4 regions of the Streptomyces sp. NPDC079020 genome follow, and region 4 is predicted to be linked to each of the others. Evidence: riboswitches for the same ligand, from Rfam matches in the RefSeq annotation. Region 4 holds a riboswitch; each other region holds the start of a gene.
The links. A riboswitch is a leader RNA that binds a small molecule or an ion and turns the genes downstream of it on or off. The one in region 4 is predicted to bind cyclic di-AMP.
Positions count from the first base shown of each region.

Region 1: it holds a riboswitch for cyclic di-AMP, as region 4 does, so the genes downstream of both, ACIGJO_RS24865 (C40 family peptidase) here and ACIGJO_RS33055 (M23 family metallopeptidase) in region 4, are expected to answer to the same signal.
Region 2: it holds a riboswitch for cyclic di-AMP, as region 4 does, so the genes downstream of both, ACIGJO_RS16640 (peptidoglycan DD-metalloendopeptidase family protein) here and ACIGJO_RS33055 (M23 family metallopeptidase) in region 4, are expected to answer to the same signal.
Region 3: it holds a riboswitch for cyclic di-AMP, as region 4 does, so the genes downstream of both, ACIGJO_RS09000 (M23 family metallopeptidase) here and ACIGJO_RS33055 (M23 family metallopeptidase) in region 4, are expected to answer to the same signal.

Region 1 is NZ_JBITUB010000012.1:129,552-137,068, reverse strand. It holds gene ACIGJO_RS24890 (cytochrome P450) at 1-140, opposite strand, end outside; gene ACIGJO_RS24885 (tryptorubin family RiPP precursor) at 218-295, opposite strand; gene ACIGJO_RS24880 (hypothetical protein) at 448-738, opposite strand; gene ACIGJO_RS24875 (ATP-dependent Clp protease proteolytic subunit) at 887-1,522, shown strand; gene ACIGJO_RS24870 (hypothetical protein) at 1,530-1,838, shown strand; cyclic di-AMP (ydaO/yuaA leader) riboswitch at 2,440-2,626, shown strand; gene ACIGJO_RS24865 (C40 family peptidase) at 2,630-3,100, shown strand; gene ACIGJO_RS24860 (LysE family translocator) at 3,119-3,760, opposite strand; gene ACIGJO_RS24855 (LysR family transcriptional regulator) at 3,833-4,750, shown strand; gene ACIGJO_RS24850 (ATP-binding protein) at 4,818-5,249, opposite strand; gene ACIGJO_RS24845 (helix-turn-helix domain-containing protein) at 5,485-6,357, shown strand; gene ACIGJO_RS24840 (DUF397 domain-containing protein) at 6,404-6,610, shown strand; gene ACIGJO_RS24835 (8-amino-7-oxononanoate synthase) at 6,603-7,517, opposite strand, start outside.
Region 2 is NZ_JBITUB010000007.1:115,451-122,967, reverse strand. It holds gene ACIGJO_RS16660 (helix-turn-helix domain-containing protein) at 1-237, shown strand, start outside; gene ACIGJO_RS16655 (DUF6126 family protein) at 312-488, shown strand; gene ACIGJO_RS16650 (tyrosine-protein phosphatase) at 509-1,321, opposite strand; gene ACIGJO_RS16645 (alpha-galactosidase) at 1,512-3,611, shown strand; cyclic di-AMP (ydaO/yuaA leader) riboswitch at 3,904-4,061, shown strand; gene ACIGJO_RS16640 (peptidoglycan DD-metalloendopeptidase family protein) at 4,067-5,041, shown strand; gene ACIGJO_RS16635 (SGNH/GDSL hydrolase family protein) at 5,206-6,033, shown strand; gene ACIGJO_RS16630 (STM4011 family radical SAM protein) at 6,066-6,995, opposite strand; gene ACIGJO_RS16625 (STM4012 family radical SAM protein) at 7,004-7,517, opposite strand, start outside.
Region 3 is NZ_JBITUB010000003.1:400,371-407,887, reverse strand. It holds gene ACIGJO_RS09010 (M16 family metallopeptidase) at 1-107, shown strand, start outside; gene ACIGJO_RS09005 (M16 family metallopeptidase) at 134-1,516, shown strand; cyclic di-AMP (ydaO/yuaA leader) riboswitch at 1,763-1,931, shown strand; gene ACIGJO_RS09000 (M23 family metallopeptidase) at 1,944-2,762, shown strand; gene ACIGJO_RS08995 (GntR family transcriptional regulator) at 2,977-3,684, shown strand; gene ACIGJO_RS08990 (HPr family phosphocarrier protein) at 3,863-4,144, opposite strand; gene ACIGJO_RS08985 (GNAT family N-acetyltransferase) at 4,305-7,343, shown strand; gene ACIGJO_RS08980 (DUF5998 family protein) at 7,428-7,517, shown strand, end outside.
Region 4 is NZ_JBITUB010000024.1:70,001-77,517, forward strand. It holds gene ACIGJO_RS33050 (PP2C family protein-serine/threonine phosphatase) at 1-940, shown strand, start outside; cyclic di-AMP (ydaO/yuaA leader) riboswitch at 1,261-1,413, shown strand; gene ACIGJO_RS33055 (M23 family metallopeptidase) at 1,425-2,456, shown strand; gene ACIGJO_RS33060 (aldo/keto reductase) at 2,667-3,611, shown strand; gene ACIGJO_RS33065 (PrsW family glutamic-type intramembrane protease) at 3,729-5,360, opposite strand; gene trmB (tRNA (guanosine(46)-N7)-methyltransferase TrmB) at 5,589-6,530, opposite strand; gene lhgO (L-2-hydroxyglutarate oxidase) at 6,523-7,517, opposite strand, start outside.

The DNA of each region.
Region 1 (7,517 bases), on a different contig from region 4:
ATCAGATCGGCACCGGATACGCCGATCGTGTCGGGCTCCAGACGGAACAGCGACGCATCGCGATAACGACTCAATAGCTCGTCGAGCCTCGGCGCGAACTCAATGACCCGACCGCTCCCGCCGGCGCGGAGCATAGACATGGGTGAACTCCGTGGGTAGGCGGCTCGCGTCGACAAGAATTCCTGACCGACGCGAGCCCGGCATGGAAACTATCTGATTAGATCCAGCCGTACCAGGCGTAAGCCTTGAGGCTCTTCTCCGGGCGGAACTTATTGACGAGGCGAACGAGCTTCATGAGAACCTCCATGCGTGATGAACGAGACGCTTGTTCGGTGACAGGAGATATCAATGCCGGACGGAATTCCCGGCATTCATTTCAACTGCCGTGGGAAGTTAAGACCTGCTCGATGTATATGTCAAGTGACTCATATCACTGCCTGAATTGACTCATTCACGTTTCGAGTTCACAGATATTCGCATCTCGGCAAAGCGCACTGAATTCAGCCATTGGCGCACAAATACGGACAGTCCGGGGGTATGGATGGCCTCGGATGCGGCGGTTCGGCCACGCCGGCATGGCAGACGCAACTCCTGCGGGGACGAGCGCGCCACTTCCGACCACCGAGCCCCGGCGAACTCCGCAGACAGCCCCGACAGGAGGGCCGGGGCGGCGGCGATGAGTTCCGCCTCCGCCCGCACGCCCTCCTGAACCGCCCGGAACAGCACGTCCGCTTCCACACCCCCCACCATCACCTTCTGTACGTCCTGTACATTTCTTACGGACGCGGCCGCGGACACCCCCAGGGACCACGTGCCCGGGGACGGCGTGCCCGCAGAACAGCGACCCACCGAGAACAACCGCGCAGATCCCAGGAGAGGCATCGCCATGATCCGACCTGCCGCCCGTTATGTCCTGCCGGAGTTCACCGAACGCACAGCGACCGGGACCCGGACCCTGGACCCGTACTCCAAGCTGCTGTCCGAGCGGATCGTCTTTCTCGGCACCCCGGTCGACGACACCGCGGCCACCGACCTGATCGCGCAGTTCATGTATCTGGAGTACGCCGAGCCGGACCGGCCCATCTCGCTCTACATCAACTCCCCCGGCGGCGAGTTCAACGCCATGGCCGCGATCTACGACACCATGCAGTACCTGGCGTGCGACGTGGAGACGTTCTGCCTCGGCCAGGCCTTCTCCAGCGCCGCCGTGCTGCTGGCGGCAGGCGCGCCGGGCCGCCGACATGCACTGCCCGGCGCCCGGGTAGTCATCCGGCAGCCGACGCTGGACGAACCGGTCCGGGGCCAGCCGTCCGATCTCGAAATCGAAGCACGCGAACTGATGCGGGTGCGCGAGATGCTCGCGGCCATGCTGTCCCGTCACACGGGCCGGTCCACGGAGCGGATCACGGCCGACATCGAGCGCGACACCATCCTCGACGCCCGAGCCGCCCAGGCGTACGGGCTCGTGGACCACGTCATGGAGAACCGCGGCCCGTCCCGGCCGCCGCACCCCCCGAGGTGAACCGACCATGCTTCCACCGGAGTACCCGCCGCTCCCCGCGCTGACCCGCGCCGAGGGGGAGTTCATCGACTGCTACCTGGAAGTTCTCGACCAACTGGGCCGGATCAACCCGGCCCGCGGCAGCGACACCTATGGCGCGCTCCGGGCCGCGCAGGCCCTGGCCTCCCGGGCCGCGGCGCTGCGCGACGCGCTGACGCTGATGCACGAACGGGGCGAAGCGCAGATCCACGCGGCGACGCTGGCGCGGGCCCTGCGCCTGCTGGACGGGGAACGGCGCGCCGGGCGCGTCACGATGCCCCCGCCACCGGCGAGCTGACCGGGCCCCGCCGCCGGTGAGCTGACAGGCCCCCGGCCCGACACCGGGCCGGGGAGTCCGCCCCGGCCGACGCCCGGCACCACGCCCGGCACAGAGCCCGGCACCACATCCGCACCGGCTCCCGGCTCCCGCTCACGGGGAGCCGGGACCTCGCTGTGCCTCGCCACGCCTCGCCGCGCTCGCCACGCCTCGCCGCGCTCGCCACGCCTCGCCGCGCTCGCCACGCCTCGCCGCGCTCGCCACGCCTCGTCGCGCTTCGTGCGCTCCTCCGCACCCCGACGCACCTCACCGCGTCCGCCCCGCGACACGCCCGGCCAGGAGATCAGATTTCCTCCCTCGTTCGGCGTAGTCAGTCCCCCTCGCGAGGGACAGCCCAACTTGCGCTCAGCGCGTGGACAGCACGCGGAATCTGACGTTCCGTCGCTGGTGCGAGGGTGGTCGATCAGCCCGGCCGAGGGCCGAAAACGGGCTCGTCCACCCGAACGGATCAGTCGTGACGACTCTCACAAATCGCTGTTTCAGCTCGGAAATCCGGCACTTCGTGAGTCAAGATCCCTGGGACGACAAGCCCCCGCCACCGCGGCGGGGCGGTCCGGGCGGACGCCGAGTCCTGCCGCTGCCCGGATGACTGGTCGACAGAAGTGGATCGGCAGGAGTGGAGGACCCGAGCACAACGGGTCGGCCGGGCAACCGGTCGCCCCTCGGGGTGAAGCCGCACACTGCGGCCGGGCAACTTCGCCAGCCCGAACCCGACAGGTCATCCTTCACAGGCGGCTGACGAAGGGTTGCGCATGACTGCGCAGGTACATGTCCCGTCTCTGCTTACCCGGGCCGGTACGGCCTCGGTACTCACCTTGGCCGTCGGCTCCGCCATGCTGGCGCCGGGCCTGGTCAACGAGGCCGAGGCCGCCACGCACTCGACGAAGGCGCTCAAGGTCGCCGCGTCCAAGAAGGGATCGCCCTACAAGTACGGAGCGTCCGGTCCGCGCCGGTTCGACTGCTCGGGGCTGACTCTCTACTCCTTCAAGAAGGCCGGCAAGAAACTCCCCCGTACGGCCCAGCAGCAGTACAACAAGACCCACCACATCTCGAAGTCGAAGCGGAAGAAGGGCGATCTGGTCTTCTTCCACTCCGGCCGCAGCGTGTACCACGTGGGCATCTACGCGGGTAAGGGGAAGATCTGGCACTCCCCGAAGACCGGGGCGGTGGTCCGGCTGGAGAAGATCTGGTCGAACAGCGTGTGGTACGGACGGGTCCGTTGACCCACGGCCGGACCCGCTTCAGCGCAGCAGCGGTCCGGTCACCAGTACGAGCCCCAGTGCGGTGAGCGCCGCGCCGCTGCCGCCCTCGATCGCACGGGCGGTGCGCGGCCGGCGCAGCCACCGCCCCAGCCGGTCCACCAGCAGGGCCACGGCCGGGAACCAGACGAGCGCCAGCGCCACAACGACCGCCGCGAGCAGCAGGGTCCTGGGCAGCGGCGGCTGCCCGTCCGGCACGAACTGGGGCAGCAGGCTGAGGAAGAGCACCGGCGCCTTGGGGTTCAGCGCGTTGGTCAAGAAGCCCTGCCGCAGTGAGCGTCCCAGCTCCCGCTGCGCGGGGCGGGCCTCCGGTTTGGCCGTCCGGTCCGCCTCGGCGGGCCGCCGTCGCAGCGCGAACAGGGCGCTGAGGCCGAGCCAGAGCACATACGCGCCGCCCAGGAGCTGGACCGTGCGGAACAGCACGGGCATGGTCACCAGCACCGCGGCCAGGCCCGCCACGGCGAGCGCGGTGTGCACCACGAGCCCCCCGGCGACACCCAGCGCGGTGGCGACCCCGGAACGGCGCGAGGCGAGTGCGTTGCGTACGACGACGGTGAAATCGGCGCCGGGCAGCGCGACCATTCCCGCGGCGACTCCCGTGAAGGCGAGCAGTTGTGCGTCCATGGTTACACCCTGGACCGAAAGAGCCTTTAGCGTGTACTTGCAATCTTCTGGGTCTGCCAAAAGGAACGCTTAATGTACGACCCCACACGGCTGGCGGCGCTGGTGGCGGTCGCCGAGGCCGGATCGATCACGCGTGCGGCCGCGCGCCTGGGCTACACCGCGCCCGCCCTCTCCCAGCAGCTGGCCAAACTGGAGCGCGAGGCCGGTGCGGCGCTCCTGGTCCGTCATCATCGCGGGGCGCGGCTGACGGCCGCCGGTGAGCTGCTGGCGGGCCGGGCCCGACGGGTCCTGGACGAGCTGGACCAGGCGCGGCACGAGCTGGCGCAGCTGGCCGGGCTCTCCGGGGGGCGGCTGCGGGTCGGCACGTTCACCACGGCCGGAATCCATCTGCTGCCGCCGGTCCTGAGCGCGTTCCGGCGCGCACATCCGGACGTCGAGCTCGCCGTGACCGACTACGAGCCGCCCGGGGGAGTCACCGCGGTGGCTGCCGGAGAGGTCGATCTCGCCCTGACCCATGCGTACGAACCGGCGGCCGCGGGCCCCTTGCCCATGGGCGTCGTCGTCGAGCCCCTCCTGGTCGAGGAGCTGGTCCTGGTCACCGCGGTCGGCCACCGGCTCGCCGAAGGGACGGGCCGCCTGCCGGTCACCGAGCTGGCGGGACGGCCGCTGATCAGCAGCGCGCCCACGCATCCGCCCCGGCGCGGGGTGGAGAGCGCCCTGGCCGAGGCCGGCGCCACCCCGGCCGTGGTGTGCGAGTCCCCCGGCTACGCCCTGGTGTGCGCGCTGGTCAGCGCCGGGATCGGGGTGGCCGTGGTTCCGGAGATGGTCGCCGCGATGTCCCCGACCCCGCTGGCTGTGCGCCCGCTCGATCCGGCCGCCTTCCGCCGGACGATCTCCGTCGCGCACCGGGGCGACCGGGCGACCTCCGCCGCGTCGACCCTGCTGGCACTGATGCGCAGCGGATTCGGACGGGGCGCGGCGGCGCGGTAGGCCGGGGCCCGGCCCGGACCCCGGAGCCCTGCCCGGGAGCACGTGGCCCCGGCACGCCCGCTCGCCGTCAGCCCTGGCCCGGAACGGTCCAGGGCAGGGCGATCCAGACCGTCTTGCCTCCGTCGGGGGTGGGAGTGACGGTGAGCTGTCCCCCGTACTCCTTGGCCAGGGCCCGGATGATCACCATGCCGCGTCCGTTGTCCTGCTGGACGGCGGCCGGCAGCCGCTGGGGCCAGCGGGGGTGACTGTCCGTCACACCGAGATGCAGCTCCTCCTCCCGGTCCAGCCGGAGGTCCACGGTGAAGGTGGGTGACAGCCCGAACGTGTGCTGTACGGCGTTGGTGGCAAGCTCCGAGACGATCAGCCGGATGGAGTCGGCGATCTCGGTGTCGTCGGCCAGACCCCATTCGGCCAGTATCCGGGCGACATACCTGCGGGCCGAGGAGACCGAGACCGGATCACTCGGCAGGGTGACGGTTGCTTCTTGATGATCTGCCATGGCGACGCCGTCCCTTTCCAGCCCCGGCCGAACCGCGATCGGCCGGGATTGTGCTTCGCGCCAGATTGCCACTGATGCTGCCCTCTGTAACGACGATCGGCCAAGATATGCATATATCTGTCGCTCAAAGCGGTGAACTCCGCCCCGGCGGTACTCGAACGCGCGGCACACTGACCTCTCTGCGGGCCGGAGCCGTGCGGGCCCGGCTCTCCCTGCACAGCGGAAGGAGGCCGGCATGCTGCACGGTCCCGTGGTACGCCGACGCAAGCTCGGAGAGGAGTTACGCGGCCTGCGCCATGCGTCCGGGCTGACGAGCCGGGACGCGGCGCGGCTGCTCGGCTGGCACCAGTCGAAGGTGAGCCGTATCGAGACCGGTGCCAGTGGGGTCTCTCCCGCCGACGTGACCCGGCTGCTGGACGCGTACGGCGTGCGCGACGCCCAGTTGCGCGCGCTCCTGGAGGTGCTCGCGGGTTCGGCGGGCGGCGGCGGAACAGGCTGGTGGCACGCGTACCGGGGGCTGATCCCTCCCCAGTACCGCGACTTCATCAGCCTGGAGTCCCAGGCGAGGACCGCGCGGACGCTGGAGACCTCGGTGGTGCCCGGACTTCTCCAGACCGCCGCCTACGCCCGCGCGGTGACCCGGTCCTCACTGGACGGGCTGCCGGCCGGACAGCTGGATTCCCTGGTGGAGGTACGGCTGACCCGGCAGGCCGTGCTGCGGGCGAATCCGCCGCTGCACCTGACGGCCGTACTCGACGAGGCCGTCCTGCGGCGCGAGGTGGGCGGTCCCGAGGTGATGAGGGACCAGCTGCGCCATCTGACCCAGGTGGGTCAACTGCCCCACGTACAACTTCAGTTGCTGCCGTTCAAGGTAGGGGGTTACATCGGCATGACCGGCCCTTTCGTAATTTTCTCCTTTCCGAACATTTCTGATCTGGATGTGGTCGTTCTTGACCACTTGACGAGTAGCCTCTATCTGGAGCGGAAAGAAGACCTTGAGGCGTACAGCTCGGCCTTCCGCACCTTGCAGGCTCACGCGCTGTCGCCGGAGCGTTCGTTGGATCTCATCGCCGCGATCAGCCGCGGCGGCCAGGGGGACTCCGGCTGACCGGCCGTGCTCCCCCGCGCACCTTCCGACTGCCCGAGGGAGCATCATGTCCGACCGCCTCGCACAGCCCGCGTTACGGTGGCGCCGCAGCAGCCGCAGCACCGGAATGAACAACTGTGTGGAGACCGCGCCGCTCGACGGTGAACACCTCGCCGTACGGGACTCCAAGGATCTGGACCGGACTCCGTTGCGGATCTCCGCGACGGCCTGGACCTCGTTCGTTACGGGGCTGCACGACCGCCCGGTCAGCTGACCGGAGCGGTCTTCGTCCCGGGAGCGGTCCGTACGACGGCGTCCACCGCGGCCGCGACCTGCTCCCGGGTCAGATCGGCCCGCGCGGTCAGCCGCAGGCGGGAGATTCCGTCCGGCACCGACGGCGGGCGGAAACACCCCACCGCGATCCCGGCCGCGCGGCAGTCGGCCGCCCACCGCACGGCCGCCTCCGCGGACGGCGCGCGTACGGAGACCACCGCGGCATCGGGCCGGACGGCGGTCAGCCCGGCCGAGGTCAGCCGTTCGTACAGGGTGAGGGCGACCTCCCGGGCCCGGTCCGCGCGCTGCGGTTCGCGGCGCAGCAGCCGCAGCGCGCCCAGGGCGCCGCCCGCCGCCGCGGGGGCCAGTCCGGTGTCGAAGATGAACGTCCGGGCCGTGTTGACCAGATGATCGATGACCCGGGCCGGGCCGAGCACGGCGCCGCCCTGGCTGCCGAGGGACTTGGAGAGGGTGAGCGTGGCCACGATGCCCTCGCCGCCCGCGAGTCCGGCGGCGGCGAGCGCGCCGCGCCCTCCTTCCCCGAGCACCCCCAGACCGTGCGCGTCGTCGACGAGCAGTGCGGCGCCCTCGGCCCGACACATCTCGGCCAGCGCGGGCAGCGGGGCCGCGTCACCGTCGACCGAGAAGACCGAGTCGGTCACGGCGAGCGCCCGCCCGCCGTGCGCGCGCAGCACCTTGCCCACCGCTTCGGGGTCCGCGTGCGGGACGACGGCGGTCTCGGCCCGGGAGAGCCGGCAGCCGTCCACGATCGAGGCATGGTTGCCCGCGTCGGAGACGATCAGCGAGCCCTGGGCGGACAGGGCGGTGAGGGCCGCGAGGTTGGCGGCGTAGCCGGAGGAGAGCACGAGGGCCGCCTCGAAGCCGCAGAAGCGCGCCAGTTCGTGTTC
Region 2 (7,517 bases), on a different contig from region 4:
CTCGTACGGGTCCACCCCGGTGAGGAATGGCTGTACGTCCTCGACGGAACGCTGCGGGTGATCCTGGGGGAGACGGTGCACGATCTCGCCCCCGGCGACAGCGCGCACTTCGATTCGCTCACCCCGCACCGGATCGCGGCCGTCGACCGCGGCGGCGCGGAGCTGCTCTTCGTCCACTCGCTGATGCAGAGCCCCGCCGCCGAACTGTGTCTCGGCAGCGGGATCCACCGGCGCTGACCGGGCCCCGCCCGGTCACCGTCCCCGCTGAACCCTTCGCTTCACCGGCCGTGCGGCCGGCAGAGAGGACTGTCATGTCCGATTCCGAGAACTACGACCCCCTGACCCCGCAGCGGCCCAAGAACTACGACCCGCAGGAACGGAAGATGCCGCGCGGGGTCGTGATCCGGCTCTTCGCCTACCTGGTGGCCGGACACGTCATCGCCGGCTTCCTGTACCTGCTGTTCGCCGTGGCGGGCGGCAACAAGTAACCGCCCCTGCCGGACAGGCCCTACGCCTCGTCCAGCAGCCGCCCGCGCAGCCGCTCCCGTGTCTCCGGGGCAAGGCCCAGCCCCTCGGTGAGGTAGCGGTCCGTGCTTCCCCAGACCTCCTCGATGGTGCCGAAGGCCGCGGCGAGGTACTCGGCGTGCGCGCCGAAGAGCGGGTTCAGCAGTTCGAGGACCTCCGGGGACATTCCGGTCTCCGAGGTGTCCGAGCGTCGCACCCGGTAGCGGCGGTGCGCGTCGTTGGACTTGAGGTAATCGGCCTCGATGGCATCCCGCTCCACGCCCACGGCGAGCAGCGACACGGCTATGGAGAGGCCGGCCCGGTCCTTGCCCGCGGCGCAGTGCATCAGGGCGGGGACGCTGTCCTCGGCCAGGGCGTGCAGTACCCGGCTGTGCTCGGCGGTGCGGTCCCGGATGATCGACCGGTACGAGGTGATCATCCGGTCCATGCCCTTGCTGCCCGAGAGGATCGAGCGCAGCTGGGCGATGTCGCCGTCCCGGACCAGCCGCCAGAACTCGGCGCCGTCGGCCGGGTCGGACAGCGGAATGCTGACATTGCGCACCCCCGCCAGCTCCACGTCGTGACCGTCGAGCCTCCGGTCGGCGTCGTTGCGGAAGTCGAAGACCGTGTGCAGGCCGAGCCTGCCGAGGACCGCCGTGTCCTGCTCCGTGGCGTGCGCCAGGTGGCCGCTGCGGTAGAGCCGCCCGAACGCCACGCGGCGTCCGTCCGTGGTGGGGAGCCCACCCACATCGCGGAAATTACGCACTCCGGTCAGCTCGGATTCTGTCGGCGGGACCTGCGGCACCTGCTGAGTCACGGCGGCTCCTGGGGTGTCTGACGTCGGCGCTGCTCGCCGACGAGGGCACGCTCGTGACGATACGACATCGATTCCTCAGGCAATCATCTCGGACGAGGCACACGGCTCGCCATGCGTACACGCACGGGCATTGCCCCGCACCGTCACCGTGGTCGATGATGTGCGGAACTGTTCGAACGTGAGGGAAATGATGATCGAGACTGGTGACACGGGCCGTACCTGGGTGCTCAGTGGCGCGACCGGCAGCTATGCGCTCCACCTCACCGACCGCGATGAGCTGCTGCATCTGCACTGGGGGCCGCGCCTCACGCCGGCCGCGGCCGAGGCGCTGGCCGCCGAGCCCCTCCCGACCTGCTCCGGCTTCGATTCCCCGCTCGACGGCCACGAGGAGTACCCGGTCGAGGGCGGTCCCCGGTTCGTCCGCCCGGCGCTCTCCGTACGGACCGACGAGGTCAGGGGGACCCAGTGGGTGTTCGGGGGCGCCGGGACGGACGGTGACGAACTCCGGCTGAGCTTCACGGACGCCGCGCACCGCCTCGCGCTGACCCTCCACTACCGGATGCGTGACGACTCCGATGTGATCGAGCGCTGGACCACCGTCACCCACGCCGGCCCGGACGGCCCGCCCCTGGAACTGCTGCGCGCCGACGCGGCGACCTGGACGCTGCCGGCCCGGGAGAACTGGCGGCTGAGCCAGCTGCACGGCAGCTGGGCGGCGGAGTCCCGGCTGGTGCGGTCGGAACTCACGTACGGCGAGAAGATCCTCTCCAGCCGCCGCGGGCACACCGGGCACCAGCATCTGCCATGGGTGGCGCTGGACGCCGGCGGAGCCGCGACCGAGGAGCACGGGGAGGTGTACGGCTGCGCTCTGGGCTGGTCCGGTTCCTGGCGGATCGCCGTGCATCAGCTGCCCGACGGTCTCGTGCAGATCAACGGGGGCGCGGGCTACGACGAGTCCGGCCTGCTGCGGCTCGCGCCGGGTGAGTCGTACACCACACCCGTCTTCGCCGGCCTGTGGAGCCCGGACGGCTTCGGCGGGGCGAGCCGGGCCTGGCACGCCTGGCAGCTGGCCCATGTGATCCCGGACGCCAGCACGCCGCGGCCGGTGCTCTACAACTCCTGGGAGGCGACCGGCTTCGACATCTCCATGGAACAGCAGCGTGCGCTGGCCGTGCGCGCGGCGGAGATGGGCGTCGAGCTGTTCGTGGTGGACGACGCCTGGTTCGGGCGGCGCACCAGCGACCGGGCCGGGCTCGGTGACTGGACGCCCAACCCCGACCGGTTCCCCGGCGGGCTGCGGCCGCTCGCCGACGAGGTGCGCGGGCTCGGCATGCGGTTCGGGATCTGGGTCGAGCCGGAGATGGTCAACCCCGACAGCGATCTCTACCGGGCCCACCCGGACTGGGTGCAGCACTTCCCCGGCCGTACGCGGACCGAGTTCCGCAACCAGCTGGTGCTCAACCTGGCCAGGCCGGACGTACAGGAATACCTGTGGGAGCAGCTTGACGCGCTGCTCTCCAGCGCTCCGATCGACTATGTGAAGTGGGACTTCAACCGCTGCTTCACCGAGGCCGGCTGGCCGGGCGAGGAGTACCCGCAGAAGCTCTGGACCGCCCATGTGGAAGCGCTGTACGCGCTGCTCGACCGGCTGCGCGCCGCGCACCCGGGCGTGGCCTTCGAGTCCTGCTCGGGCGGCGGGGGCCGGGTCGATCTGGGCGTGCTCTCCCGCACCGATCAGGTGTGGACCTCGGACAACACCGACCCGCTGGACCGGCTCGCCATTCAGGAGGGCTTCGGGCAGATTCATCCGGCGCGGGTGATGGCGGCCTGGGTCACCGACAGCCCGAACGTCCAGCTGAACAACCGGGTGAGTTCGCTGCGGTTCCGCTTCGTCAGCGCGATGGCCGGGGTGCTCGGGGTCGGCGGCGACCTCACCGAGTGGAGCCCTGAGGAGCTGGCCGAGGCGCGGGACTGGGTGTCCCTCTACAAGGAGATCCGCCCGGTGGTGCAGCACGGGGCCCTGCACCGGCTCGCGGCGCCGCGCGGCGGGCTGAGCGCGGTGAGCTACGTGCTGGGCGAGGAGGTCGTGGTGCTGATGTGGCTTGAGGCACAGCGGTTCGGCCAGCGGCCGCCGGCCCTGCGGCTGCGCGGCCTGGACGCCTCGGCGACGTATGTCTGCCAGGACACCGGAGCGGAGTACCAGGGTTCGGTGCTGCTGCATCGCGGGCTGCACACCGGGCTGAGCGGCGACCTGGACGCCCGGGTGCTGAGGTTGCGTCAGAAGCGATGACCATGACATGTCCGTAATGGGGCGTTTAATAGAACGTGCCCTATTTATGGGAGAGATGATGGCCCGCTGGTGAGCGGGATCATATCCGTGACGGTGTGTGGTGGCGGCGCCCGGGAGCGATCCGGGCGCCGCGCGGAATGCCAAGATCCGTAATCCACGGAGTGTGACGGGAATTCCGGACCGAAATTGAATCGGGGATTCCGGCAGGCAACCGATGGCTTGTTCCTGTCGTCCTGACTCGTTTACGGTCACCGTCAATCCGGACGGATCGCCTAATCCTGCCGCCGCCCGGAATTCACACCCACCCACACTCGTGTGGCAGGAGCGGGGGACCCAGGTAAGCCGCCGGCCCGGAGAGATCCGGACCGGCTCGGGGTGAAGTCGCCGAGAGCGACCGGGCATCTCCAGCCCGAACCCGACAGCTCACCTCGTAGGCGCCGGAGAGGAATTCCCCCATGCCCGCAACGGGTAAGCACCGTCGTACGAAGACCGGCCCGATCGTCCGCGGTGTCCTCGCCGCAGGGACCGGCGGCGCCGTCCTCGCCCTCCCGCTGATCGGTGCCACCGGAGCGCACGCCGCGGAGAAGGCCGCGCCCACCGCCGCCTCGGTCGCCGCCGCGCACACCGCCCCGGGTGCCGCGGCCACCGCCCACGGCGCCTCGAAGTCCTACTCCGTGGTCTCCGGCGACTACCTCTCGAAGATCGCCGCGGAGCACAAGCTCAAGGGCGGCTGGCAGAAGCTGTACCAGGACAACCGCGAGGTCGTCGGCGAGAACCCGAGCCTGATCTTCCCCGGCATGAAGCTGACCCTCGGCGCCGAGGCGTCCGGTTCCGCCGATGCCGCGCAGTCCGCGCCGGCCCCGTCGAAGGCGGAGCCGAAGAAGGCCGCCCCCGCCGCCCCGGCGGCCCCGAAGGTGCAGTCGGCCCCGAAGGCCGCCTCCTCCGCGGGCTCCTCGGCCCCGTCCTCCGAGGCCGGAAAGTCCACCACCTCCACGAGCACCAGCGCCTCCCAGAGCAACAGCTCCGGCTGGACGACCCCGGTGGCCAACGCCAACGTCACCACCCAGTACCGCGCCTCCGGCGCCAGCTGGTCCAGCGGCTACCACACCGGCTCGGACTTCCAGGCCGCGTCGGGCACCGTCGTCCGCGCCATCGGTCCGGGCACCGTGGTCTCGGCCGGCTGGAGCGGCTCGTACGGCAACGAGGTCGTCATCAAGCACGCCGACGGCATGTACTCCCAGTACGCGCACCAGTCCTCGCTCAGCGTCTCCGTGGGCCAGACCGTCACCGGCGGCCAGCAGATCGGCCTCTCCGGCTCCACCGGCAACTCGACCGGCCCGCACCTCCACTTCGAGGTCCGCACCGGCCCGAGCTACGGCTCGGACGTCGACCCGGTCGCGTACCTGCGCCAGCACGGCGTCTCCATCTGATGGAGCGGTGACGGCCGGACATGAACAGGGGCGGTGCGCGTCGGCGCACCGCCCCTGTCCTTATTCCGGCTTTACCAAAAACTGACCGGGTGGTCTATCTCACCACCCGTCAACCCCGTATTACGGTCGCGTAGGTCACATTCGACGGTGCAGGATATGCGCTTGTGGCAGACGATTCGAGAAACAATCAACCAGAGATCATCGGGTCGTACGCGGCGATTGGCGACAGCTTCACCGAAGGAGTCGGAGACCCCGGCCCCGACGGGGCCTTTGTCGGCTGGGCGGACCGGTTCGCGGTCCTGCTGGCGGACCGGCTCCCGGTCCCCGACACCGCGACGAGCCCGGAGGATCCCGCGCACGGGAATTTCCGGTACGCCAATCTCGCCGTACGCGGACGCCTCCTCGACCAGATAGTCGAGGAGCAGGTCCCCCGCGCCAAGGAGCTGGCCCCCGAGCTGGTCAGCTTCTGTGCGGGCGGCAACGACATCATCAGGCCGGGCACCGACCCCGACGATCTGGCCGAGCGCTTCGAGCGCGCGGTCGCCGATCTGAGCAACGCGGTCGGCACCGTCATGATCACCACCGGGTTCGACACCCGCGGTGTGCCGGTGCTGCGGCACATGCGCGGCAAGATCGCGACGTACAACGTCCATCTGCGGTCCATCGCCGACCGCTACCACTGCCCCGTCCTGGACCTGTGGTCGCTCCGCTCGGTGCAGGACCGGCGCGCCTGGGACGACGACCGGCTGCACCTGTCCCCCGAGGGCCACACCCGCGTCGCGCTGCGCGCGGCACAGGTGCTCGGTGTGGACGTGCCCGCCGATCCGGATCAGGCCTGGCCGCCGCAGGCACAGCGCGGCACCTTCGAGGAACGGCGCGACGACATCCACTGGGCGCGCGAATACCTGGTCCCGTGGATCGGGCGGCGGCTGCGCGGCGAGTCCTCCGGCGACCATGCCGAGGCCAAGCGCCCCGACCTGCTTCCCCTCTGACCCGACCTGCTTCCCCTCTGGGGGGACCGCCCTCACGGCGCCTCGCGCAGGACCGTCAGGGGCAGGGCACGCCGGGCCGGGCTCGGTACCACGAGCCCGGCCGGCGGCGTGGCCGGACGGCCCGGAGCCGGTATCCGCTCCAGCACCCCGCCCGCGAACACGTCGTACAGCGGCAGCGTCTCCAGATGCACATAGCCGATGTGGCAGTCGCACACATCGAGCGGGCAGCCCTGCGGACCGAGCGCCCGGCGGTAGCTGCCGTCGTAGAGATTGCCCAGCTCCGCGCGGACGAAGTGACACCGCCGCACGGTGCCGTCACCGTCCACGGAGATGACCGACTCACCCGTGCGGCAGGGCAGCCCGGCCGACCGGTGCGGATGCCTGCTGTACGGGAACAGCGGGTCCAGCGCCGTCCAGCGGTCCGCCTCCTCGTCCGTGTAGGTGTGCCCCTCGGCGGCGTTGACCCAGAGATAGACCTCCTCGGGCAGCGCCGCCCGCAGCCGCCGCGCCTCGTCGAGATGGGCGTCGAAACCGACCACGCCCACGCTGTAGCGCACCCCGCGAGCGGTGAGCTCCCGGCACTTGCCGAGGAAACGCTCGTACGGCGTCTGACCCGGGTGGTACGTGCACCACAGCGCGACCCGGTCCGTGTCGGCCCCGGCCAGCCAGTCCGTGCGGCCGCTCAGATTGGTCTGGATGGCCACCCGGCCGATGTGCGGCAGCCGCGACAGATCGGCCAGCGCCCGCCGGTACCAGGACCTCACCAGACCCTCGCCCCACGGTGTGAACAGCACGGACAGCCGGTCTCCGGTCTGCGCCGCGGCCCACGCGGTGAACCGCTCCAGCGCCGCCCGGTCCGCCGTCAGCTGTTCCCGGCTGTCGCGCCGCTTGGCGAACGGGCAGTACGGACAGTCGTAGTCGCAGGAGGACAGCGGGCCCCGGTAGAGGATCGTCAGGTCCATGGCGGCAGTCACTTCCGTTCGTACGCGGCCATCGCGGCCCGTACCGCAGGGGAGAACAGCTCGGGGCCCAGCGCGTCGGAGTGGGCCAGCCCCTCGGGGGAGAGCCGCAGCAGATCGCCGCCGGCGCTCCCGTCCAGCCAGCCGCGCGCCGCGAAGCGGTCCAGCTCGGCCGGGAAGTCCTCGCGCGGATCCGTGCCGAACCGCTGCCGGTACTCCTCGGTCCGCAGGCCCACGGCCTGGAGCAGCGACTGGAGGAGATGACGCCTGCGCGCCTCGTCGGCGTCCACATACCGGCCCACCTCGGCCCGGGAGAAGTCCTCGGTCGCGGTGAACCCGTCGATGATGCCGCGGATCTCCCGCATCTCCACCGCGTAGTCGAAGGAGTAGTGCAGCGAAGCGGTGTACGAGCGGGCACCGCAGCCCAGACCGATCATGCCGTCGGTCTGGCAGGCGTAGTCGTCCCGGCCCTCCGCCGGGGCGTCGGCACGGCGGAACATCCGCATCGACACCTGCTCGTAGCCA
Region 3 (7,517 bases), on a different contig from region 4:
GTCCCGACAACCGGGCGGTGCTGGTCTACGAGCCGCTGGAGCCGGCGGCCGACGAGACCGCCGACGACACCGAAGGCACCGACGCGCCCGAGGGGGCGGACAAGTGAGCGACGCCGCCGCGACTGGAGTAGCCATGGAGTACCACCCGCAGCCCGCCCCCGGCGTGGCCCGGCCCTGGGCGTTTCCCGCCCCCGAGCGCGGTTCGCTGCCCAACGGGCTGACCGTGCTGCGCTGCCACCGCCCCGGCCAGCAGGTCGTCGCCGTGGAGATCTTCCTGGACGCCCCGCTGGACGCCGAGCCCGAGGGGCTCGACGGCGTGGCCACGATCATGTCCCGGGCCTTGTCCGAGGGCACGGACAAGCGCAGCGCCGAGGAGTTCGCCGCCGAGCTGGAGCGCTGCGGTGCCACGCTCGACGCGCACGCCGACCACCCCGGCGTCCGGGTCTCCCTGGAGGTTCCCGCCTCCCGGCTGGCCAAGGCGCTGGGTCTGGTCGCCGAAGCGCTGCGGGCCCCGGCCTTCGCCGAGAGCGAGATCGAGCGCCTCGTCGGCAACCGGCTCGACGAGATCCCGCACGAGCAGGCCAACCCCGCGCGCCGCGCCGCCAAGCAGCTCTCCAAGGAGCTGTTCCCGGCGACCGCGCGTATGTCACGCCCGCGCCTGGGCACCGAGGAGACGGTGCGCGGGATCGACGCGGCGGCCGTGCGCGGCTTCTACGACGCCCATGTCCGCCCGTCCACCGCGACGGCCGTGATCGTCGGCGACCTCACCGGGGTCGATGTGGACGCCCTGCTCGCCGACACCCTCGGCGACTGGTCCGGAAACGCCGGCCGGCCCCGTCCGGTGCCGCCGATCACCGCCGACGACACCGGCCGTGTCGTTATCGTGGACCGTCCCGGCGCGGTGCAGACGCAGCTGCTCATCGGCCGGATCGGCGCCGACCGGCACGACAGCGTCTGGCCGGCCCAGGTGCTCGGCACCTACTGCCTGGGCGGCACCCTCACCTCCCGGCTGGACCGGGTGCTGCGTGAGGAGAAGGGCTACACCTACGGTGTCCGCGCCTTCGGCCAGGTCCTGCGCTCGACGGCTCCCGGCTCGGCCTCCGGGGCGGCGGGCGCCGCGATGCTGGCGATCAGCGGCTCGGTGGACACCGAGTCCACCGGACCGGCGCTGGCGGACCTCTGGACGGTGCTGCGGACCCTGGCGGCCGACGGGCTGACGGATGCCGAGCGCGAGACGGCCGTGCAGAACCTGGTGGGGGTCGCCCCGCTGAAGTTCGAGACCGCGGCGTCGGTCGCGGGCACCCTGGCCGACCAGGTCGAGCAGCACCTCCCGGACGACTTCCAGGCCCACCTCTACGCCCGCCTCGCCGAGACGGGCACGGTGGAGGCGACCGCCGCCGTGGTCAGCGCGTTCCCGGTGGACCGGCTGGTGACGGTCCTGGTGGGGGACGCGGCGCGGATCGAGGAGCCCGTGAAGGCCCTCGGTATCGGTGAGGTCTCGGTCGTCAGCGGCTGACTCGTCCGGGTGTGCGGCGGCGGGCGCTCCCTGCTCCCGCCGTCGCATACCGGGACACAGAGGACCCCGGTGCGAGCCGTCGCGCCGGGGTCTCCCTTTTTGTCCTATTGGGTTCCTTTGTGGGGGAAGTCGCCCTTCTGTTCTGTGGGATGAGCGACAAAACCCGCTGTCCGTTTGGTGCGGGAAAGTTGTGCCGCTTAGCGTCGGCTCCGCTGTCCGTCATCCGTATGCCGCGTCCGCGGCGCCGGGCAGCCATCGCCGAGTCCCCGTCAGGCGCGAGCCTGGGGAGCCGGGGACCCATGAAGTCCCTGGGGTGAATCGGATGCCCGTGCCCCGTACGAGGCCCAGGTGTCCGTAGGAGACCTTCCTGCTCCGAACCCGTCAGCTAACCCGGTAGGCGAGAAGGAAGGAAAGGATCAGCCCCTCCATGGCGTTCACCCGTGCCACCGGGAAGCACCGTGCCCCGAGCCGCCTGACGCGCAAGCGCGCCCAGGTCGCCGGCGTCGCGGCTCTGGCCACCACCGGCGTCATCGGCGGTATGGCCTCCCCGGCCCTCGCCGCGGACTCCGAGGCCCACCCCGTCAGCGACACCGGCCTGACCGCGGTCATCGCCATCGACGCCACGCTCGCCCGGCAGATCGACGCCCAGGCGAAGGTCCAGGAGCACCAGGCGGAGATCGCCGCCGAGGCGAAGGCCAAGGCCGTCGCGGAAGCCGAGGCCAGGGCCGCCGCCAAGGCCAGGGCGAAGGCGGAGGCCGAACGCAAGGCCGAGGCCCGCGCCGAGGAGGCCCGCCAGGACAAGGCGCGCGCCGCCCGCGCGGCCGAACGCGCCCGGCTGAACTCCTTCCACCTCCCGGTCGCCGGCTCGTACGTCAGCACCGGCTACCAGTCCAGTGGTTCGCTCTGGTCCTCCGGCAGCCACTCCGGCGTGGACTTCCACGCGGCCTCCGGCTCCTCCGTCGTCGCCGTCGGCGCGGGTACGGTCGTCGAGGCCGGCTGGGGCGGCGCGTACGGCAACAACATCGTGCTCCGGATGACGGACGGCACGTACACCCAGTACGGCCACCTCTCCTCGATCGGCGTCTCCGTCGGCCAGAGCGTCACCTCCGGCCAGCAGATCGGCCTCTCCGGCTCCACCGGCAACTCCACCGGACCGCACCTGCACTTCGAGGCGCGCACCACGCCCGAGTACGGCTCCGACATGGACCCGGTCGCCTACCTGCGGGCCCACGGCCTCAACGTCTGACCGTCTCCGCACCCCGCCGATGGCCCCGGCTCTCCGCCGGGGCCTCCGGCATTTCACGGGCCGGGTCCGGCGGAGCCTCCGCCGAAGTGCCCGGTGGCCGAAAGATATCCCCTGGATTTCCCGGCATCATCGGAATTTCCGGCCGATTGTCATAGAGTCACGGAAAAGGCGTCGGTCGGCCGCGTTCCGCGGGGATTATGGCGGAGGTTCGGACATGCGCATTCCCGCGTATTCGGTATGCACGGCAATCCGTGACGACATCGTCTCCGGTGTCTTCGAGCGCGGCAGCCGCCTCACCGAGGAGGTGCTCGCCCGGCGCTACGGAGTCTCCCGGGTCCCGGTCCGGGAGGCGCTGCGCACGCTGGAGTCCGAGGGGTTCGTCGTCACCCGCCGGCACGCCGGTGCGTGTGTGGCCGAGCCCACCGAACAGGAGGCCGCCGACCTGCTGGAGGCCCGGATGCTCCTGGAGCCCCTGGGGGCCGCACGCGCCGCTCAGCGGCGCACCGAGGCCCATCTCAGGGTGCTGCGCGGCCTGGTCAGGCTGGGGCAGGAGCGGGCCCGCCGGGGCGAGGGCGAGGACCTGTGCCCACTGGGCGGCTGGTTCCACGAGACCCTCGCGCAGGCCTCCGGCAGCCCCGGCCTCATCGCCCTTCTCACCCAGCTGCGCCACAAGACCGCCTGGATGTACGCGGTCGAGCAGCCCGCCCGCCCCGCCGAATCCTGGGCCGAACATGGCGCCATCGTGGACGCCGTGGCGCGCGGCGACGCAGAACGGGCCAGGGCGCTGGCCGCCCGGCACGCCGAGCGGGCCATGTCCGCGCACCGGCCGCGCCGCACGGCCCGCCGGGATGTCCGCGCTCCGGGCCGGGCCCGGGTGAGCACTCCGCAACACGGCGTAAACATCGCGAGTGTCCGGCATTAACAATGACGCCGTATACAAGCCTTATGCGAGGTGAAGTAATTCCGCAGGGCTTCATTTCCGCCGCCCGAATCGGTGCCGGCGGTAATTGCGTGCGGAGGGGAAACGAAAGAGCCGCGGCTCCCTTTCGGGATACCGCGGCCCGGTCGGGGAAGAAACCCCGGTCCGATCCGTGCGGGAATCAGACCGTCTCGGGAAGCTCCTCAAGACCCTCGGCGACCAGCTTCGCCAGACGGTCCAGGGCGGCCTCCGCGTTGTCCGCGTCGGACGCGAGCACGATCTCCTCGCCGCCCTGCGCGCCCAGGCCGAGCACGGCGAGCATGGAGGCGGCGTTCACCGGGTTGCCGTCGGCCTTGGCGATCGTCACCGGGACGCCGGAAGCCGTGGCGGCACGGACGAAGATGGAAGCGGGGCGGGCGTGCAGGCCCTCGGCCCAACCGACGTTTACGCGGCGCTCAGCCATGGTTCTGCCCTTCACGAATCAACGGTTGTCTAGACCAGTCTCTCATGCAGTGCGCGGTGCTGTGCCCGGCCTCCGTCCCGGCCGCGCCGCCGGTCGGCCTCCCCAGACTGCCCCGGCCCCGCCCCCTCCGCGACTGGTGTGCCGGTCGTAGGCTTTGGCCATGCACCCGAAGCCGGAGCAGAGTCCGCATCACGTGTACCCCGACCACTGGGAAGCGGACGTGGTGCTCCGCGACGGTGGCACCGCGCGCATCAGGCCCATCACCACCGACGACGCCGAGCGGCTGGTCAGCTTCTACGAGCAGGTCTCCGACGAGTCGAAGTACTACCGCTTCTTCGCCCCGTACCCGCGTCTCTCCGACAAGGACGTGCACCGCTTCACCCATCACGACTACGTCGACCGGGTGGGGCTCGCCGTCACGATCGGCGGTGAGTTCATCGCGACCGTCCGCTACGACCGGATCAACGAGCAGGGACGGCCCGCCTCCGCGCCCGCCGACGAGGCCGAGGTCGCCTTCCTCGTCCAGGACGCCCACCAGGGCCGAGGGGTGGCCTCGGCGCTCCTCGAACACATCGCCGCGGTCGCCCGCGAGCGGGGCATCCGCCGCTTCGCCGCCGAGGTGCTTCCCGCCAACAACAAAATGATCAAGGTGTTCCGGGACGCCGGATACACCCAGCAGCGCAGCTTCGAGGACGGCTCCGTCCACCTCACCCTCGACCTCGAACCCACCGCCGAGTCCCTCGCCGTCCAGCGCGGCCGTGAACAGCGGGCCGAGTCACGCTCGGTGCAGCGGCTGCTGGCCCCCGGTTCCGTCGCCGTCATCGGCACCGGCCGCACCCCCGGCGGGGTGGGCCGCACCGTCCTGCGCAACCTCCTCGGCTCCGGCTACACCGGGCGCGCCTACGCGGTCAACAAGGCCTTCGACGACGGCCTGACGACGCTGGACGGCGTCCCCGCGCACCGTTCCGTCGGCGAGATCGATGAGCGGGTCGACCTGGCCGTCATCGCCGTCCCCGCCCACCGGGTGCCCGAAGCGGTGGCCGACTGCGGCGAGAACGGCGTCCAGGGGCTCGTCGTGCTCTCCGCCGGATACGCCGAACTGGGCGCCGAGGGCCGTGAGCTCCAGCGCGAACTGGTCCGGCAGGCCCGCTCGTACGGCATGCGCATCATCGGGCCGAACGCGTTCGGCATCATCAACACCGCCGAGGCCGTCCGGCTGAACGCCTCCCTCGCCCCCGAGTCGCCCGCCCCCGGCCGCATCGGCCTGTTCACGCAGTCCGGAGCCATCGGGATCGCCCTGCTCTCCGGCCTCCACCGGCGCGGCGCGGGGCTCTCCACCTTCATCTCCGCGGGGAACCGGGCCGATGTCTCCGGCAACGACTTCCTCCAGTACTGGTACGAGGACCAGGACACCGATGTCGCCCTCCTCTACCTCGAATCCATCGGCAACCCCCGCAAGTTCACCCGGCTCGCCCGGCGGACCGCGGCCGTGAAACCCGTCGTCGTCGTGAAGGGCGCCCGGCACAGCGGCTCCACCCCGCCCGGCCACGCCGTGCCGGTCAGCCGCATCCCCGACGCCACGGTCTCCGCGCTGATGCGGCAGGCGGGCGTCATCCGGGTCGACACCGTGACGGAGATGGTCGACGCGGGCCTGCTCCTGGCCGATCAGCCGCTCCCGGCCGGCCCCCGGGTCGCGATCCTCGGGAACTCCGAGTCCCTCGGCCTGCTCACGTACGACGCCTGTCTCGCCGAGGGGCTGCGCCCGCGCCCGCCCCGCGACCTCACCACGGCGGCGGGTCCGCAGGACTTCCGGGACGCGCTGGCCGAGGCGCTCGCCGACGGGACGTGCGACGCGGTGATCGTGACCGCTATCCCGTGGGTGGGGGAGAACGGCGAGGCCGAGACGGGCGACGGGGAGGTCCTGGCCGCGGCCCTGCACCAGGCGGCGGCCGACGGCCCCGCCAAGCCGGTGGCCGTGGTCCATGTGGAGATCGGCGGGCTGGCCGAGGCCCTGGCCGTCGCCACCGGCACGGTGACCCGGCCGCGCACGGGGGCGACGGCGTCCGGCGGCGGCACCACGGGCCCCGTGAACGGCCCGGTCACCCCCGGCACAGGGACGACCCCCGGCACAGGGACGACCCCCGGCACAGGGACGACCCCCGGCGCTGCGGCCACCCCCGGCACCACGGCCACCCCCGGCGCACCGCCCGCCCCCGCACCACGTACCCCCGGCACCACGACGGCACCGCGTTCGGCGGCCCCCGTGCCCTCCACAGCCCCCGTGCCCTCCGCCGCGGGCTCCGCCCCCACCCGCCCCCGGACCGGCCGCATTCCCGCCTACCCCGCCGCGGAACGCGCCGTCCGCGCGCTCGCCGAAGCCGTGAAGTACGCGCAGTGGCGGCGCCAGGCCGCCGTACCCGGAAAGGTGCCCGAGTTCCTCGACGACACCATCGACGAACCCGGAGCCGCCGCTCTGATCGGCACACTGCTCGGCCCCGACCCCGACCCGCGCGGCCGGACGCTCACCCACGACGAGGCCCGCGAACTTCTCGGCCGCTACGGCATCACCGTCCGGCCGACGCTTCCGGCCCGCGACGCGGACTCCGCCGTCGCCGCCGCGGCCCGGCTCGGCTACCCCGTCGCGCTGAAGACGACCGCCCCCCATCTGCGCCACCGTGCCGACCTCGGCGGCGTCCGCCTCGACCTCGCGGGCGAGAGCGCGCTGCGGCGGGCGTACGGCGAGATGACCGACCTGCTCGGCAGGCCCGCCGAACTCCAGCCCGTCGTCCAGGCCATGGCGCCGCGCGGAGTGGACACCGTCGTACGGGCCTCGATCGACGCCGCCGCCGGAGCGGTCCTCTCCTTCGGCCTGGCGGGCGCGCCCTCCGAACTGCTCGGGGACACCGCCCACCGGCTCGTACCGGCCACCGACCGCGACGCCGCCGAGCTGATCCGGTCCATCCGGGCCGCCCCGGTGCTGTTCGGCTGGCGCGGCTCGGCGCCCGTGGACACGGCGGCGCTCGAAGAGCTGCTGCTGCGGGTGTCGCGCCTGGTCGACGACCACCCGGAGGTGGTCTCCGTGGCGCTCGAACCGGTCGTGGTCGCCCCCCACGGTCTGACCGTGCTCGGCGCGAGCGTCCGCATCGCCCCGCCTCCCGCCCGCACCGACCTCGGCCCGCGCCGCCTGCCCAGCTACTGACCCCGGCGGGCCGCTCGCCCCGGCCCGCCGCCGGCCCGCCCACAGCGTCCCCGGCAGTCATCGGGCCCCCGTAGGATGGTCCGTATGGCAAAGACCGGTACGACGACCCAGGGGCTGCGCGCGGCGATCGAGCGCAGCGGCTATTACCCGGCCCTCGTGGCCGAGGCGGTGGAG
Region 4 (7,517 bases):
CCTGGCCGTCCTCGTGCTGCACCTGTACGCGGGGACGCTGACCCGGGCCGCTCCGGTCACCGAGCTGATCACCGTGCTCACCGCCTCGGTGCTCGCCCTCGTCATCAACGGTGTCGTGCGGCGCGGCAACGAGCAGCTGGCCTCGGCGCGCTTCATCGCGGAGACCGCCATGCGGGCCGTGCTGCCGACACCGGACGACCGCATCGGCGGACTGCATGTCGCCGCACGGTACGAGGCGGCCCAGGCGGACGAGTTCGTCGGCGGTGACCTGTTCGCCGTGGCGGACACCCCGCACGGCGTACGTCTGGTGCTCGGGGACGTACGGGGCAAGGGGCTCGACGCGGTCGAGGCGGTGGCGGTGATCATCGGCGCGTTCCGGGAGGCCGCCGAGCAGGAGCGTTCGCTGGAGGGGGTCGCCCAGCGGCTGGAACGGGCGCTGGCGCGGGAAGGCACCCGGCGCGGCGGGCTCGACGCGATGGAAGGGTTCATCACGGCGGTGCTCGTCGAGATTCCGCGCGGCTCCCTCTCCTTGCGCATCGTCAACCGGGGGCACCCCGAACCGATCCTGCTCCACGCGGACGGGGCGCTGGAGGTGCTGTCGCCGACCGTGCCCGCGCTGCCGCTCGGGATGAACCTGGGTGCGTGGCCGGACCGGGCCGACGAGTGGGGGCTGCCGCCGGGGGCGACCCTGCTGCTGTTCACGGACGGCCTCTCCGAGGCGCGGGACGCGTCCGGGGCCTTCTACGACCCGGCGGCCCGGCTGCGGGGCCGGATCTTCCCCGGGCCCGAGGAGCTGCTCTCCGCGCTCACCGACGACGTCCGGCTGCACACCGGCGGCCGGTCCACTGACGACATGGCACTTCTCGCGGTGGGAAGGCCCGCTGAGGGACAGCCGGAACGCCGGACGACCGTGAGGATCGTGGGCCGGGGCGATGAATGAGCGGGGCATGCGGACGGGACGCGGGGGCGGGTCCTGTGGGCGTGACATGCGGACGGGACGCGGGGACGGGCGCGCGCCGGTTGCCGGGCGATACCACGGTGCGTAGTCGAAGGACGCCGCTCCGCATAACATTTGACGCAATGTCAGAAACCAAGTAGTGATCCAATCGTGCTCTACTCGTCCGATTCGAGCCGGTTGCACCCTGTAAGTCCATGCCAAAGTCGCGAACGATCAACGGGAAGAGCTTGGAATAGGAGCCGTCCGTCTATTAACGTTCGATAACGCAGCGCGGTCGTCCCAGTCGTCGCAAGAGGCGGCACCGTGCGCGAGCGCCGAATCCCGCAAGGGAACCGGGGAACCACCTACATGGGGTGAATCGGACACCTGTGTCTCGTCAGAGACGGAGGGGCCCGTAGGAGACCTTCCTGCTCCGAACCCGTCAGCTAACCCGGTAGGCGAGAAGGAAGGAAAGGAGTGCGCCCACGTGGCGTCCAACAAGCCTGCCCCCGAGGCCCCGTCACCCTTCGCCACCGGCAACTTCGGTGACCCGGACAGGACCTGGGAGGAATGGAATCCCACCGAGGAGTCCATCCGGCCCGTGCGCGGCAGGCACCGCGTAGCCAAGCAGCGGGGACTCGCCCGTAGCTCCACCGTCCTCGGGGTCGGTGTCATCGCGGCCGTCGGAGCGGGCGGCATGGCCACCGCGCAGAGCAAGCCGCCGGTCTCCATATCTCTTCCCGATTCCCTCGCGGCCAGTCTCCCCGACGCCAAGTCCCTTCCCGGCGTGGGTTCCTTCCTCTCCGACGAGGAGGACAAGAAGCCGGTCGCGACCGCGCCGCTCACCTCCGCAGGCATCACCGACGCCGAGGCGGAGCAGGGCGCGACCGACCCGGGCGAGGCACTCCGCGCCCGCATCCTCCAGCAGGCCGAGCAGCAGCAGGCCAGCGCCGACGCCGAGGCCAAGGCCGCGGAGGAGAGGGCGGCAGCCGAGAAGGCCGCCGCCGAGGCCAAGAAGCAGCAGGACAAGGCCGAGGCCAAGGTCGCCGCCGAGAAGAAGAAGGCGGAGGAAGCGGCGAAGAAGAAGGCGGAGGCCGAGCGCCTCGCCAAGCTCGCCGCCAGCTACGCGCTGCCGACCTCCTCGTACAGCATCACCTCGACCTACGGTCAGTCCGGCACGATGTGGTCCTCCGGCCACCACACCGGGCTCGACTTCGCGGCGCAGAGCGGCACCCCGGTCAAGGCCGTGCACAGCGGCACGGTGAAGTCCGCCGGATACTCCGGCGCGTACGGCTACCGCACGGTCCTGGTGCTCGATGACGGTACGGAGGTCTGGTACTGCCACCAGTCCTCGATGAACGTGTCGGCCGGTCAGAAGGTCAGCACGGGCGACACCATCGGCCGTGTCGGCGCCACCGGCAACGTCACCGGCGCCCACCTCCACCTGGAGGTCCACACCCCGGGCGGCTCGGCCATCGACCCGATGAGCTGGCTGCGCAGCAAGGGACTCACGGTCTGAGGACCCGTTGGGTGACCTCCGGTCGGAGGTCGCCCGGCAGGCTCCGGGCCCCGTCCCCGCTTCCGCCCCCGCATCGCTCTCCCACCGCGCCCTCACCGGGCGCCCCCGAACCCCGGCAGCCCTGACGCACACCCCCCGACGTCAGGGCTGCCGGTCCGTTGTCGTGGAATAGCGTCACAGGGTGCTCTCGTTGAACTCTGCATGACTTCTGTGACGTCTCTTCGCCCGCTCGGTTCCTCCGGCCTTCAGGTCTTCCCCCTCGCCCTCGGCGGCAATGTCTTCGGCTGGACGGCGGACGAGGCACAGTCCTTCGCGGTGCTGGACGCGTACGCCGCGGCCGGCGGCAACTTCATCGACACCGCCGACTCCTACTCCGCCTGGGTCCCCGGCAACGAGGGCGGCGAGTCGGAGACCGTCATCGGCAAGTGGCTCGCCTCGCGTGCCAACCGGTCCGACATCGTCGTCGCCACCAAGGTCGGCGCCCACCCCTCGTACAAGGGGCTCTCCGCCACCACCGTCAAGGCCGCCGCCGAGGAGTCGCTGCGCCGGCTCGGCACCGACCACATCGACCTGTACTACACGCACTTCGATGACGAGACCGTCCCGGTCGAGGAGATCATCACGGCCCTCGACCAGCTGGTGAAGGACGGCAAGGTGCGCGAGATCGCCGCCTCCAACATCAGCCCGGAGCGGCTCCGGGCGTCCCTGGACTTCTCCGAGCGCGAGGGCCTGGCCCGTTACGTCGCCCTCCAGCCGCACTACAACCTGGTCTCCCGCGACACCTACGAGGGCGCCCTCCAGGACACCGCCGCCCGCGCCGGGCTCGCCGCCGTCCCGTACTTCGCCCTGGCCTCGGGCTTCCTCACCGGAAAGTACCGTCCGGGTACGTCGGTCGACAGCCCGCGGGCCGAGGGCGCGGGGCGGCACCTGGAGTCGGAACAGGGCCGCAGGGTGCTGGCGGCGCTCGACACGATCGCGCGGGAGCGCGAGGCCGAGATCGCGACGGTCGCCCTGGCCTGGCTGGCCGCGCGGTCGACCGTCGTCGCACCGATCGCCTCCGCCCGCACGGTCGAGCAGCTGCCCGCACTGGTCGCGGTGGCCGGCCTGCACCTGACGGACCAGGAAATCGCCGCGCTCACCGAGGCGTCGGCCTGATCCACGGCGGGACCGGCCGGGCCCGGCACCCGGTCCGGCACCCGGCCGGTCCGGCACCCGGCTGGCCCGGCACCCGGCCGGCCCGGTCCCGCCGGCCGGGTGCGGGGGCGCCGACGGTTACTGCGGGGGGCGCAGATACGGGTTGGGGCCGCCGTACTGCTGGGGCGGGGTCGCGTGCGGTGCGGGCCCGTACTGCTGGGGCGGGAACCGACCCGCGTACGGCTGTCCCGCGTGCCCGTACTGCTGCGGATCCGGTGTCGCGTACGGCCCGGGTGTCGCGTACGGCCCGGGTGTCGCGTGCGGCCCCGGTGTCGCGTGCGGATACGGACCCGGCCCCGGAGACGCGTACGGACCCGGCTCCGCAGACGCGTACGCGGGCCCGTACTGCTGCTGCGGGAACTGCCCGCCGTGCGGCGCGACCGGGTGGCGGGGGTATGTGTGCGGCCGGACGGTGGCGTGGGCCGCGTACGTCAGAGCCGGACCGGCGATCTCCCGGCGCTGCCACAGGTGGTGCAGCAGCTCCCGCTCCCGCCCGGCGAAGTCCGGGCCCGCCGAGTCCAGGCGGGCCCTGCGGCGCAGCCCGGCCAGGGACGTCGCGAACGACTCGTACTCGGCGACCGCCCGCGCCGCCGCCCGGCCGCGGGCCCGGTCGGGGTGGCCGTGCCAGTGGCGGGCCAGATCACGGGCCATGCCGCGCGCCCGCATCGAGGAGAGCGCGAGCGGTTCGACCGGGGTCAGCCAGCCGGCCGCCGCGTACGCGGGCAGCTCGGCGGAGAGCGTGCGCAGCTCGCGCCGGCGTGTGAAGACGGCCAGCCAGGTCACCAGCCCGAACGCCGGGACCATGAAGATCCCGTACACCGCGTAGAAGCCGTACGGCCCGAAGGCGGAGGAGCCGTTCCACAGGGCGTGCATGCCCATCGCGAGGAGCAGGCCCAGCGCCGGCAGCAGGATCCGGCGGACCCGGTGGCGGCGCGCGCCCACGGCGGCGAAGCCGAAGCCGATGCCGGTGAGCACCGTGAACAGCGGATGCGCGAACGGGGACATCACGATCCGGACGAAGAACGTCCCGGCGGTCATCGAGCCGAGCCCCGTCACCCCCAGCTGCTGGTCCTCGCCGAAGGCGTTGCCCAGATAGAGGATGTTCTCGGTGAAGGCGAAGCCGGTCGCGGTGAATCCGGCCACCACGATGCCGTCGACGATGCCGCTGAACTCCCGCCGCCGGAACAGGAAGATCAGCAGTACGGCGGCCGCCTTGGCGCTCTCCTCGACGATCGGGGCGATCACGGTGGCGCCGAGGGTGTCGGCGCTCGCCGGGTCGGCGGTGGCCGTGGCGATCCAGCGCGTCGCGAACGAATTCGCGATGATCGCGACGAGCGCGGCGGCACACGCACCCCAGGCGAAGGAGAACAGGAGATTGCGCCAGGGGCCCGGTTCGACCCGGTCCAGCCAGCGGAAGGCCGCCATCAGCAGCGGCACGGGCAGCACGGCCAGCCCCAGCCCGACGAGGAATCCCTCCGAGCCGGTCTGCTCACGGACCAGGGACAGGATCACCAGCCCGCACAGCGCGAGCGCGACGATCACCGCACCGGCGCGGAACGCCTTGCTCCGCCACACCATGCCGACGCGGCGCGGCGCGTACCGCCACTGGCCACGCTCCGGAACGGCGCCCAGGATCTCGCCGAGCCGTCGCTCCTCGAAAACCGGGACGGCCGGCTGCGGCTGCTGGTGCTGCACGGACCCGTCGGACACCCCATGACCCTAACGACCGGGACTGACACCTGACCATCCGCGCCGGGGCACGCGGCCGGTTCGCAGCGGTCACCGCCCGGCCGCGGTCACCGTCCGCCTCCCGGCGGTCCGGCCGCCGGTTCGTCGGGTCCGGCCGCCCGCGGTCACGGTCGGCCCGCGGTCACGGCCGCCCGCAGTCACGATCGGCCCGCGCCCGCGGTCACCGTCGGCCCGTGGCCACGCCGACGCCTAGACGCGGGCGAACAGCAGGTCGTGGACCACGTGCCCCTTGTCCAGTCCCTGTCCCTCGAAGCGGGTCAGCGGGCGGAACGCGGGCCGCGGGGCGTATCCGCCGTCCGCCTGGGTGTTCTCGAAGAGCGGGTGCGCGGTGAGGACGTCCAGCATCTGCTCCGCGTACGGTTCCCAGTCCGTCGCGCAGTGGACCACGGCGCCCGGCCTGAGCCGCTGGGCCACCAGGTCCAGGAACTCCGGCTGGATCAGCCGCCGCTTGTGGTGGCGCGCCTTGGGCCACGGGTCGGGGAAGTACACCCGGAGCCCGTCGAGCGAGTCCGGCTTCAGCATCTCGCGCAGCAGGATGACCGCGTCACCGTTGGCCACCCGTACGTTGGACAGGCCGGCCCGTTCCGCGAGCCCGAGCAGATTGCCCTGGCCGGGGGTGTGCACATCGACGGCCAGGATCCCGGTGCCCAGGTCGTCGGCCGCCATCTGCGCCGTGGCCTCGCCCATGCCGAAGCCGATCTCCAGGACGACCGGCAGTCCGTCGAACAGCTCGGCCGTGTCCAGGACGCGCAGCCCGTCGATGTCCAGGCCCCACTTCGGCCACAGCCGCTGGAGGGCCTCCTCCTGACCGGTGGTGACCCGGCTGCGGCGCGGCTGGAAGCTGCGGATACGGCGCTCGTGGTGGGAACCCGCCGGATCGGCGGCGGGCCCGCCGGGGAAGCGCGGCTCCTGGCGCAGCCTGCGCTGCCGCTCGAAGGAGGCCGCACGCCGGGCGGCCGCGTCGTCCGCGGCACTGGCGTCGTCGGCCGCACCGGCTTCGTCGGCCGCACCCGGAGCACGGGGCGCGTCGGACGCGGGGGACGCGTCGGAGGCACGGGAAACGTCAGGAGCGTCCGCGACGTCGGAGGCGTCAGGGACATCAGGCGTGGGGTTCAGAGGCTGCTCAGACACAATGACCCGATTCTACGGCGGGTGGCTTCCACCCCGTGCCGCGTGCCCGCAGCAGTGCCCGCCGTGCCACCTCCCTGCCGATGGGCAGCGATGCCGTGGCGGCCGGGGACGGGGCGTTCAGCACATGCACGGTGTGCGGGGCCTCGCGGATCAGGAAGTCGTCCACCAGCGTGCCGTCCCGCAGGACCGCCTGGGCCCTGACCCCGGAGGGCGACGGCCGCAGATCGTCCTCGGTGACCTCGGGCAGCAGTCTCCGCACGGCCAGGGTGAACGCCCGCTTCGACAGTGAACGGTGCACCTCGCCCGCCCCGTAGCGCCAGTGTCTGCGGGCGATCCGCCAGGACCCCGGCCAGCTCAGCGTCTCCAGGAGCTCACCGGGGCGCACGACCGGCCAGCCGTACCCCTCCCGGGCCAGGGCGGGCACCGCGTTCGGTCCGACGTGGACGGAGCCGTCGAATCCCCGGGTCAGATGCACACCGAGGAACGGGAACGCCGGGTCCGGCACCGGATAGACCAGTCCGCGCACCAGCTCCGGCCTGGCCAGCTCGTAGTACTCCCCGCGGAACGGCACGATCCGCACACCGGGGTCGTCGCCCGCGAGCCGCGCCACCCGGTCGCAGTGCAGCCCCGCGCAGTTGACCAGCACCCGGGCCCGGACGACCGGACCGCCCGCCGTCCGCACCGCCACACCCCAGGGACGCCGGTCGATCGCGGTGACCTCCGCCCCGTAGCGCACGATGCCGCCGGCGGCGGTGACCTCCTTCGCGAGACGGGCCGCGACCGCCCCGAAGTCGCACACCCCGGTCGTTCCGACGCGGATCGCCGCGAGTCCGCGCACATGCGGTTCGTACTCCGCGATCTGCGCCGGGCCCAGCTCCCGCACCGGCAGCCCGTGCTCACGGCCGCGCTGCACCAGGCCGTGCAGCCGGGGCAGCTCGCACCGCTCGGTCGCCACGATCAGCTTGCCGGTCACCGCGTGCGCGATGC